DNA from 2 places in the uncultured Romboutsia sp. genome. Region 1 is predicted to be linked to the other one. Evidence: riboswitches for the same ligand, from Rfam matches in the RefSeq annotation. Region 1 holds a riboswitch; the other holds the start of a gene.
What was found. Region 1 has a riboswitch for cobalamin ahead of Q5F54_RS02380 (cobyric acid synthase). Riboswitches for the same ligand answer to the same signal wherever they lie in the genome.
Positions count from the first base shown of each region.

Region 1 (5,903 bases):
GGTTCGTTAGTTTGTTTATTCTTTGCAAAAGGACCTATAAACAACTATGATGATGTTAAAAAATGTGATGTTCCTAAATTTAATAAATATTTTGAAGAACTAATAAAAAGAGGAGTATTATTAGCTCCAACTCAATTTGAAGCTATGTTCTTATCAAATGCACATACAGATGAAGATATAGAATATACAATAAATGCAAGCTATGAAGCTTTAAAAGTTGCTCATAATATATAATTAGAATTTAAGAGGCTATCTAAAAATAGATTTATAGATATATTTTGACAGAAGTTATATCAAAAAATCTACTTTAGATAGTCACTTTAATTAATATGCTAAGGTGGGATGAAAATGAGTATATTAGAAAGTACAGTAAATAATATAGACTCTTTAAATAAGACTTCTATTGAACAAGCTAAAAAAAGACTAGATAGATTAATAAAGCCTCAAGGTAGTTTAGGTAAGATGGAAGATATTTGCATGCAATTAGCAGGAATACATAAAAGCAAATATTTTGATACTTCTAAAAAAGTAGTTATAGCTTTTGGAGCAGATCATGGAGTTTATGAAGAAGGTGTAGCACCAGACCCTCAAAGTATAACATATATGCAATTACCAAACTTTACAAAAGGAATATGTGGAGTAGGTGTAATAAGTAAGTTTGTAGGAGCTGATGTGGTAGCTGTAGATATTGGTGTAAACTGTGACCATGAATTAGAAGGTGTACTTAATTACAAAATAAGAAAAGGTACATCAAATATGGCAAAGGGTCCAGCTATGACGAGAGAAGAGGCTATTAGATGTTTAGAAATAGGTATTGAAATGGCTGAGGATTCTATAAAAAAAGGATATAACTTAATAGGTATTGGAGAAATGGGTATATGCAATACTACACCAAGTAGCGCGATAATATCTGTAATAGATAATTGTGATCCAGAGGATGTAACTGGTATTGGAGCAGGATTAAAAAAAGAAAGAGTTAAATTTAAGGCAGATACAATAAGAAAATCTATAGAACTAAATAAACCAAATCCAGAAGATGCAATAGATATACTATCTAAAGTAGGTGGCTTTGAAATCGGTGGTATGGCTGGAGTTATACTAGGATGTAGTGCTAATAGAATACCTGTGGTTTTAGATGGATTTATATCTTATGCAGCTGCATTACTTGCATATAAAATCAATCTCAAAACTAGAGAATATATGATAGCATCACATTCATCAGCAGAGCCAGGAACACAGAGAGCTTTAAAAATATTAAACTTAGAACCAGTTTTAAATATGGGAATGAGGTTAGGAGAAGGTAGTGGAGCGGCTCTTGCATTTAATATAATAGAGGCAGCAAATTACACATATGAAAATATGGCTACATTTGATGAAGTAGATATGGGTAGATAGTGTTTTAGTTAGGAGAAAAAAATGAGCAAAGTTATATTAGTAACAGGTGGAGCAAGATCTGGAAAAAGTAATTTTGCAGAGAAGCTATGTAAAGACCAAAATAATAATACTGCTTATATAGCAACATCGATTCCATTTGATGATGAAATGAAAGAGAGAGTTAAAAAGCATAAAGAAAGTAGACCACAAAATTGGAAAACTTATGAAATATACAAAGATATATACACTATAATAAATGATATTTCTAAAGAACACAAAACAGTAATACTTGATTGTGTTACTTTATTGGTTAATAATTTAATGTTTACATACGAAATAGATATAGATAATTCGACACAAGATGAAATAAATGGATTAGAAAAATATATAAAAGAACAAGTTGAAAAATTACTTATAGAAATAAAAAAGACTAATTTATATTTTGTGATAGTTACAAATGAATTAGGATTAGGTGGAGTTTCTATAAATAAATTAACTAGAATATATACAGATATTATAGGAAGGATAAATCAACAAATAGCAACTCATAGTGATGAGGTATATTTTGTGGTAAGTGGAATTCCTATGAAGATAAAGGGGTAGATTATGAAAAGATTTATTTCTATACTTCAATTTATGACTAGGATACCAATAAATATAGATACTGGATTTGATGAAGAATTTCATAAAACCATAACATATTTTCCTTTAGTTGGACTGGTACTAGGGGTATTAATATATATTATAGGTTTAGTATCTGGCATATTTTTTGATTCATTCATAACATCAATAATAGTAACATTAGCATTAGTCATATTAACCGGTGGACTACATATAGATGGATTAGGAGATACTTTTGATGCTATATATAGTTATAGAGACAAAGAAAGAATGCTAGAAATTATGAAAGATTCTAGATTAGGTACAAATTCTCTTTTGGCCATTATGTTTTTAATATTATTAAAAATAGGATTCATATATAGCATAATAAATAACAGTCTACTTTGGACTGTAATATTTATGCCCGTAGTGGCAAGACTTGGAGTAATTGTTATGATGTATAAAACAGTAACTCCTAGAGAAAATGGAATGGGAAATTTATTTATAGGAAAAGCAAGTACATCAATGTTTACTATTGCTATACTATATACAATAATATTAATAATAGGAATATCAAAATTAATATTCTTAGCTTCAACGTTTGAAGCAATGATGTTAATAAGTACGATTATTATATTATTCGTATTTAATAATTTATTCAAAAAACATATATACAAAAAAATTGATGGAGTAACGGGTGATATACTAGGTTGTACAATAGAACTTGGAGAGCTTATATATTTATTTTGTATATATTTATTATTAATATAGCCCTCAACGAGGTGAAATATGGTAAAATTAATATTAGTTAGACATGCTCTAACAGTAGATAATCAAAAAAGTAGATTATCTGGACATATAGATAGCTCTATAAGTGAAGAAGGAAAAGAGCAAATAGATAAGATTACAAATTACTTAAAGGATTTTGATATAGATAAAATTTACACTACAACATCTTCTAGAACTAAAGATACTGTAAAAAAATTATCTGAATTAAAATCTATAGAAATTATAGAAAAAGAAAGTTTAAAAGAAATAAGTTTTGGAGATTTTGAAGGATTAACTTTTGATGAAATAAAAGATAAATATCCTAAAGAATTTCAAGATATGATAGAAAAAGGATATGAGTACAAATATCCTAATGGAGAGAGTTTAATAGATTCATACAATAGAGTTTGTATTGAATTAGATAATATTATCTCTAATAATGATGATAGAACAATTCTTATTTGTTCTCATGGAGGAACAATAAGAAATATAATAACTTATTTAATATCAAATAGCTATAAGTATCATTGGAACTTTAAAATTGATAATGGATCAGTTACAATTTTAGAAGTACAAGATGGGTTTACAGTTATAACTGCTATGAATAATACTAGCTTTATATAATTACTAAAAATAGAATATTATATTGAATTAGGTTCTTTCGAGATTAATAGGGAAAAAGGTGAAAATCCTTTGCAGCCCCCGCTACTGTAAGATGGACGAAACTAAAGTTACCACTGTCAATATGATGGGAAGGTATAGGAGTAGGATGAAGTCGAGCCAGGATACCTGCCTAATTTAATTTTACTAAATAAATCTCGGGGTGAAGATTTTTATAATATATAATGTATAAAAAAAAGTCCTAACTTACAAGTGTTAGGACTTTTTTTAATATTCTGAATATTTAAAGGAGGAAAACTGAGCAATGGGCAAAAAAATCATGCTACAAGGAACTGCATCAAATGTTGGGAAAAGTATATTAACAGCAGGATTATGCAGGATATTTAAACAAGATGGATATAGTGTTGCTCCATTTAAATCTCAAAATATGGCATTAAATTCTTTTATAACTAAGGAAGGTCTTGAAATGGGAAGAGCTCAAGTATTCCAAGCCGAAGCTTGTGGTATAGATCCAGTTGCAGATATGAATCCTATACTTTTAAAGCCATCTGGAAACCATAGATGCCAAGTTATAGTTAGAGGTAAAGTAAGAGAAGATATGGCATCTTCCAAGTATCATACATATAAACCTCAACTAGCTAAAGAATTAAAGACTATATTCAGTGAATTTAGCAATAACTATGACATCGTTGTAATGGAAGGTGCGGGAAGTACAGCCGAGATAAATCTAAGAGAGCATGATATAGCTAATATGGGTATGGCAGAGATTGCAGATGCACCAGTAATAATAGTAGGAGATATAGATAGGGGTGGTGTATTTGCATCACTTGCAGGTACTATGATGCTACTAAGTGAAGAAGAAAGAAGAAGAGTTAAAGGTGTAATAATAAATAAATTTAGAGGAAGAAAGGAACTTTTAGAAGAAGGTATAAAAATGCTAGAGGAAATAATAAATGTTCCTGTCCTTGGAGTTATACCATATAGCGATATAAAAATAGAAGATGAAGATAGTGTTACAACTAGATTCAAGGCAGTACAAGGAAAAAGAGACATACACATAGAAATAATAAGAACTCCTCATATGTCTAACTTTACAGATTTTAATATATTTGAAACACAAAATGATGTAAGCGTCAGATATGTAGGGTATGGAGAAGCTTTAAGTAATCCAGATATAGTTATCATTCCGGGAAGTAAAAGTACAATAGATGACCTAAAGTATATAAGAGAAAATGGACTAGAGGAACAAATAAAGGAGCTACAAAAAAGAGGCAAATTAATATTTGGTATTTGTGGGGGTTACCAAATGCTAGGAAAGAAAATAAAAGATCCTTATCATGTAGAAGGAGAAATTGAAGAGATAGATGGTATAGGCCTTTTAGATACAGAAACTATATTTGAAAAAGAAAAGACAACTACTCAAGTAGAAGCAATAATATACCCAAATCTTTCAGGATACATGAAAAACTTATCTGGTAAAAGAGTAAAAGGTTATGAAATACATATGGGAATAAGTAAGCCTGGAAGTGAAGTATCTTATTTAAACTTAATTGATAAAAAGCTAGGAGAAGAAGTTAGCTATCTAGAAGGTAGTATAAATAAAAATGGAAATGTAGTAGGTACATATATTCATGGAATATTTGATGAAATAGATTTTACTAGAGAACTTTTAAATAGTATAAGAGAAGAAAAAGGATTAGAAAAATTACAAAGTAATGTAACTTCTTTTGATGAATTTAAGCAAAATGAATATGACAAATTGGCAGATTTATTAAGAGAGAACTTAGATATACAAAAGATTTATGAAATAATGACAGAACATGAAAATAAAATTTTATAGTTAGGTGAAGCTTATGAAAAAGATTTTAATAGCAGGGACGAATAGTGGTGTAGGTAAAACCACTATCTCACTAGGAATAATGCAAGCTCTTACTAAAAGAAATATGAAAGTTCAGCCATATAAGGTTGGACCAGACTATATAGATCCTTCATATCACACTTTTATAACAGGAAGACATTCTAGAAACTTAGATTCATATATGTTAGATGATGAAAAGATAAAGTATGTATTTAATGATGCATCTAAAGATGCAGATATATCAGTAGTTGAAGGTGTTATGGGTCTATATGATGGTATTGGAATCGATTTAGATAATTGCACAAGTTCTTATACATCAAAACTTTTAAAGGCTCCAGTTATACTTGTTATAAATGGAAAAGCTATGGCAGCATCTAGCGCAGCTATGGTACTTGGATACAAAGAGCTTGATAAGAATGTTGATATAAAAGGTGTAATAGTTAATAACGTAAAAACTAAATCACACTATGAAATAATAAAAAAAGCTATAGAAACATATTGTAATATAGAAGTTTTAGGATACTTCCCACCAAATAATGAATTTTCATTAGAGTCAAGACACTTAGGATTAGTACCAAGTGTTGAAATAGAATCTTTAAAGACGAAATTCAGTAACTTAGCAGATGAAATAGAAAAGTACATAGATATAGATAGGATAATAGAAATTTCAGAAACTGAAGAA
Region 1 covers NZ_CATXCO010000014.1:15,947-21,849, reverse strand. Annotated here, with positions in the region: gene hemL (glutamate-1-semialdehyde 2,1-aminomutase) at 1-234, shown strand, start outside; gene cobT (nicotinate-nucleotide--dimethylbenzimidazole phosphoribosyltransferase) at 349-1,395, shown strand; gene cobU (bifunctional adenosylcobinamide kinase/adenosylcobinamide-phosphate guanylyltransferase) at 1,417-1,977, shown strand; gene cobS (adenosylcobinamide-GDP ribazoletransferase) at 1,981-2,745, shown strand; gene Q5F54_RS02385 (histidine phosphatase family protein) at 2,764-3,366, shown strand; cobalamin riboswitch at 3,379-3,554, shown strand; gene Q5F54_RS02380 (cobyric acid synthase) at 3,668-5,203, shown strand; gene Q5F54_RS02375 (cobyrinate a,c-diamide synthase) at 5,217-5,903, shown strand, end outside.

Region 2 (5,903 bases), on a different contig from region 1:
ATATGAAACAGCTTATATAGGTGATAGAAAGCTTACATTTAAAAATCAAAGTAGAAGTATAATAGATACACAAAAACTAAGAACAGAATTACCAGATATAGCTAAGGCCTATACAAAAACAACAACATCAAAAGTATTTAAAATAAGCCAAAGAGTATTAAAGAAAGTGTAGGTGAAAATTTATGGCAGCATATCGTCACATACACATAGATTATTGGCAAGATAGCTTTGTACTAGACTTAACTCCAGAAGAAAAGTATTTTTATATATACTTAATGACAAATAGTAAAACAACTCAATGTGGAGTGTATAGTTTACATAATAGAATTATAGAAACGGAAACGGGATACAACAGAGAAACTGTAGAAAAGCTTATACAAAGATTTATAGAATATAAAAAGATATATTACTGTGAAGAAACCAAAGAAATATACTTGGTAAATTGGATAAAACACAATATGTCAAACAGTCCTAAAGTACAAAAGTGTATAAAAAAAGAAATAGAGAATATTAAAAATAAAGAATTTGTAAAACTTTTATATAAGTCCTTTGAAGAATTAGGATATAACATAGAAAATGGGGAAAATAATCATGGAAAATATAACAAAGAGTATAGAGAATCTAAACATGCCAAATCACTTAAAAATGAGAATGACAAAACTTATAAAAGCACAACAAATGATGAACTTGAACAACTTAGAAAAAGATTGGGATAATAGTAGTTATAAATGCAATAAATGTAGAGACCTTACATTTATAATAAATGATGGTGTAGCAACACCATGTGAATGTAGAGCAGTTAAAGAAGCTAAAGATATTTTAAGAAAAAGTGGAATAAGTGAAGAATTTAGAAATAAAAACTTTGAAAACTTTAAAACTATAAACGATAGCCAATCTATAAATGCTTATAACAAAGCTAAGGAATATTCTAATAACTTTCATATTATAAAAGATAGTACTCAAAACTCAATAATGTTTATGGGACAACCTGGGTCGGGAAAAACTCATTTATCACTTAGCATTGCAAATGTATTAATGGATAATGGTGTAGGAGTTGTTTATATGGGATATAGGGATGTAATAACACAAATAAAGCAAAATATTATGGATGAGGTTTACTATAATAAAGTTATGAATAGATATAAAAATGCAAAAGTACTTTTAATAGACGATTTATTCAAGGGAAGTATAAGTAAAAGTGATATAAATATAATGTTTGAGCTTATTAATCACAGGTATTTTAATAAGTTGCCAGTGATAGTTAAATGTCAAAAGATTTCCTAGTAGGAATAAGGAATAAAAAATTAAATTATAGGATTTACAGATAGTGTAGATAAATTATTTACAATCATTATACATTTATTTTTGAATTATGAATATATCACTGATTTTATATCTATTATTGGTGTTATTTTAGTTATTGTAGGTTAGTACTCAAAAGATTGATAAATTTCAATTTAGCGAATAGATTTAATGAATAATATTAATATATCATGAAGTAGGCTAACAAGGCCTAAAATAAAAGTCCTTATATTTAGGACTTTTATTTTTTTACCCTTAAAATAGATTACAGTATACTAATTTTAATACAAAAAGCATTAGGAAAATTTATAGAATATATGCTATACTTAATATATAAATTAAACATGTAGATTAATGTAAAATATAATTATAAAAGTTTCGTAAGAATTAATAGGGAAATTGGTGCAAATCCAATGCGATCCCGTCACTGTGATAAAGGGTTAGTTTTTATACCACTGAGTAAATATACTTGGGAAGGAAAATCTAACAATGCTTTTTAGCCAGGAGACCTGCTTTTATAAGTTAAAACATAACTTACGGTGTATAAGTGTGTTAAAAATGTCTAACTAATAGGTTTATTTAGTGCACACTTTTTTAAAAAAGTGTGCTTTTTTACGTTTAAGGATATGATAATTTATATTTTACTTAAAAGAATAACTATAAAAGAGGAAGTGATTTAATGAAAGATATAAATTTAGCTAACTTTAGTAAGTTTAGAAATCAAAAACAACAAGGATACATAAATGTAAGTGGTACTAATATAAAACTACCAATAACCATAATTTGTGGTAAAAAAGAAGGAAAAACTGCTTTGATAACAGGAGGAGTTCATTGTGCAGAGTATGTAGGAATAGAAACTGCCATAGGATTATCAAAGGAAATAAATCCAGAGGATATAAGTGGAAATATTATAATTGTGCCATTAATAAATCGTAGTGGATTTGAAAATCGTACAATGAGTGTTGTTTATGAAGATGGAAAAAATTTAAATAGAGTATTTCCAGGTCATGAACAAGGTAGTGTAAGTGAAAAAATAGCGTACTTTATGGAAAAAGAATTATTTAAAATAAGTGATTATTACATAGATTTACATTGTGGAGATGGATATGAAGAATTAACTCCATATGTATATTATCAAGGTGTAGCAAGTGAAGATGTAACATCTAAATCAAAGCAAATGGCTATGGCTATTAATCCAAAGTATGTCGTAGAATCTCAATCTAATAGTGGTGGAGCATATAACTATGCTGGTTCAATAGGCTTACCAGGGATTTTAATAGAAAGAGGATGTATGGGTAAATGGAGCAAAGAAGAGGTAGAGGAATATAAAATAGATGTAAAAAATGTTTTAAAAGAACTTAACGTTTTATCAGGAGAAAAGGTAGATAGAAATAATGATACAAAAGTTATAACAAATACTATCTATGAAAACTCTATGTATACAGGGTGTTGGTATTCAAACTACAAAGTAGGCGATATTGTTTCAAAAGGCGATGAACTTGGAACAGTTAAAGACTATTTTGGAAATATACTACATACATGTATAGCAAAAGTAGATGGAATTATTCTATATCAAGTTGGAAGTTTATCAATATTAAAAGATGGACCTATGATAACTTATCGAGAAATATAAATATTAGGGGGAAACAGATTGAGTAAAAAGCAGTTGATAAACAGAATAATACAAATAATAATAGTTCTATTTGGCATTAGTTTGATTACTTTTACATTGATATATTTAGCACCTGGTGACCCAGTAAGAACCATGTATGCAGCATCTGGAATGATGCCAAGTGAAGATGTTATTCAACAGATAAGAGAGTCAATGGGACTAAATGATCCATTTTTTGTTCAATATTGGAATTGGTTAAGTTCTTGTTTAAGAGGTGATTTTGGAATTTCATATTCTACAAAAAAACCTGTTATAGATATTATATTATTAAAATTAGTTCCAACTTTAAAATTAGCTTTTATGTCATTAATAGTTATGTTAATAATAGCAGTTCCTTTTGGGATATTGGCTGCAGTTAAAAAAAATAAAGTAATTGATTTTCTTATTAGCGGTACAACTTTTTTAGGATTATCTATACCTAACTTTTGGGTAGGTTTAATGCTTTTATATTTTATAGCATTAAAATTTAAGTTATTGCCAGTAGTATCTACAGGAGATGGAATTGAAAAAATGATTTTACCTGTATTAACACTTGCATTTTCAATGGCAGCAAAGTACACAAGACAAGTTCGTACAGTTGTACTTGAAGAATTAAATCAAGATTATGTAATTGGTGCAAGAGCAAGAGGAATAAAAGAAAATATTATTCTTTTAAGACATGTACTTCCAAATTCTCTTTTACCTCTTATAACTTTGCTAGGATTATCACTTGGTTCTTTATTAGGAGGAACTGCAGTAGTAGAAGTTATATTTTCTTATCCAGGTCTTGGGAATATGGCAGTTTCAGCAATAACATCTTATGATTATCCTTTAATTCAAGCCTATGTAATGTGGATAGCATTAATCTACATGATAATAAATCTACTTATAGACATTTCATATAAATATTTAGATCCAAGGGTTAAAGAAAGAGGATAGACATGAGTAAAATTAAGGAATTTATAAAAAAAAATAAAATATTTTCATTGCTTATAGTAGTTGCCATTGCAATTATTTCAGTTGGTATATTTGCACCGATAATAGCACCATACAGTCCTTTTGAAGGAAATTTATCTGATGCACTTCAACCACCTAGCAGCGAGCACATATTTGGTACAGACAAGCTTGGAAGAGATGTATTTTCTCGTGTTGTTTATGGTACAAGAATATCTCTTACAGCATCATTGGTACTTGTTATTTCAATTTTTACAATTGGTACAACTTTAGGAATACTTTCTGGATACTTTGGAGGAATTGTAGATGAAATTATTATGAGAATTTCAGATATAATGATATCTTTTCCTGGAATGGTACTTGCAATTTCACTGGCAGGAATCATGGGCTCAAGTGTAGACAATGCAGTAATAGCAATAATGGTAGTAAGCTGGACTAAATATGCAAGATTATCAAGAAGCTTAGTATTAAAAATAAAAGAAACTGATTATATTTATGCAGCAAAGATAAGCGGATGTAAGACAATACATATTATTACAAGGCATATAATACCTAATATTATACCAACATTAATAACTACAGCAACTACAGATATAGGAACGATGAAATTAGAGTTGTCATCACTTTCATTTCTTGGATTTGGGGCACAATCACCACAGGCAGAATGGGGATTAATGTTAAATGAAGGACGTGCATATATGCTTGATTGTCCTTGGCTAATGATATATCCAGGATTAGCAATATGTATAGTTGTAGTAGTATACAATCTTTTAGGTGATAACTTGAGAGATATTTTAGATTCAAAAAAAGCTATAGAAGAAGTAGAAATAGAAAAAGTAATATAAAAATGACAAAGGGAGAGTCTTATGAAAATTAAAAGAAAAATAATAAAACTATTAAGTACAGCATTTATAATATCCATGATGGGGTCGATGCTAACTGGATGTTCAAGTAGTACAGCTGATACATCAAATATATTAAATTTTGGATGTACAAATTTCTCAGACTCATTAGATCCAGCAGCAATGCCTAATGCAGCTTGGTGTGTTTCTCGTTATGGTATAGGAGAAGCTTTATTTAGATTTGATGATCAAATGGAAGCAGACTACTATTTATGTGATGACTACTCAGTAAATGATGATAATACAGAATGGACATTCCATATACGTGATGGAGTTAAATTTTCAAATGGTAAAGAGCTAACAGCTTCAGCAGTAGTGGAGTCTATTGAATATATGTATAAACAAGAAAACAGTGGAAAAGGAAGCTCCGCACCTTCAGTATATATGAAATATGATTCTATAAAAGCAGATGATGAATCTAGAACGGTTACTATTAAAACAAGTAAACCACATACAGATTTAACTAAAACTTTAGCACATCCATATTTCTCAATATTAGATATGGAATCAGATTTAGTTAATAAACCAGTTGGAACAGGACCATATGCAATAGATAAATATGATACAGGTATTTCTATATCTATGGTAGCCAATGAAAACTACTGGAAAGAAGAAGTACCATATGAAAAATTAAATGTTATATTTATAGATGATAATACTACAAAATCTATGGCTCTTCAAAATGGAGATGTTGATGTTGTAGAAAACATAACAACAGCTAACGATTTAAAAACATTAAAAGAATCATCAGAATACAATGTATCACAAACAGTAGGAGTTAGAACAGGATTTGCATATATAAACCATAATGGTGTTTTAGCTAATGATGATTTAAGAAAAGCAATTCTTACAGCAATTGATGATGACACTTTATGCAATATAACTGTTGGAGGATTATATACTCCAGGAGCTTCAGTTTTACCATCCACTTTAGATTATGGATATGATAAATTAAATGATACTATTTCTTTTGATGAAGAGAAAGCAAAGAAAATCTTAGATGATGCAAAAATAGTTGATAGTAATAAAGATGGACATCGAGAACTAGATGGAAAAAACATTGAATTAAACTTTCTTACATATGACAGTAGAAA
Region 2 covers NZ_CATXCO010000036.1:4,761-10,663, forward strand. Annotated here, with positions in the region: gene Q5F54_RS04405 (hypothetical protein) at 1-172, shown strand, start outside; gene Q5F54_RS04410 (hypothetical protein) at 183-716, shown strand; gene Q5F54_RS04415 (ATP-binding protein) at 601-1,284, shown strand; cobalamin riboswitch at 1,659-1,834, shown strand; gene Q5F54_RS04420 (M14 family metallopeptidase) at 1,982-2,935, shown strand; gene nikB (nickel ABC transporter permease) at 2,954-3,892, shown strand; gene nikC (nickel transporter permease) at 3,895-4,752, shown strand; gene Q5F54_RS04435 (ABC transporter substrate-binding protein) at 4,774-5,903, shown strand, end outside.
Region 2: another riboswitch for cobalamin. It lies ahead of Q5F54_RS04420 (M14 family metallopeptidase); the one in region 1 lies ahead of Q5F54_RS02380 (cobyric acid synthase).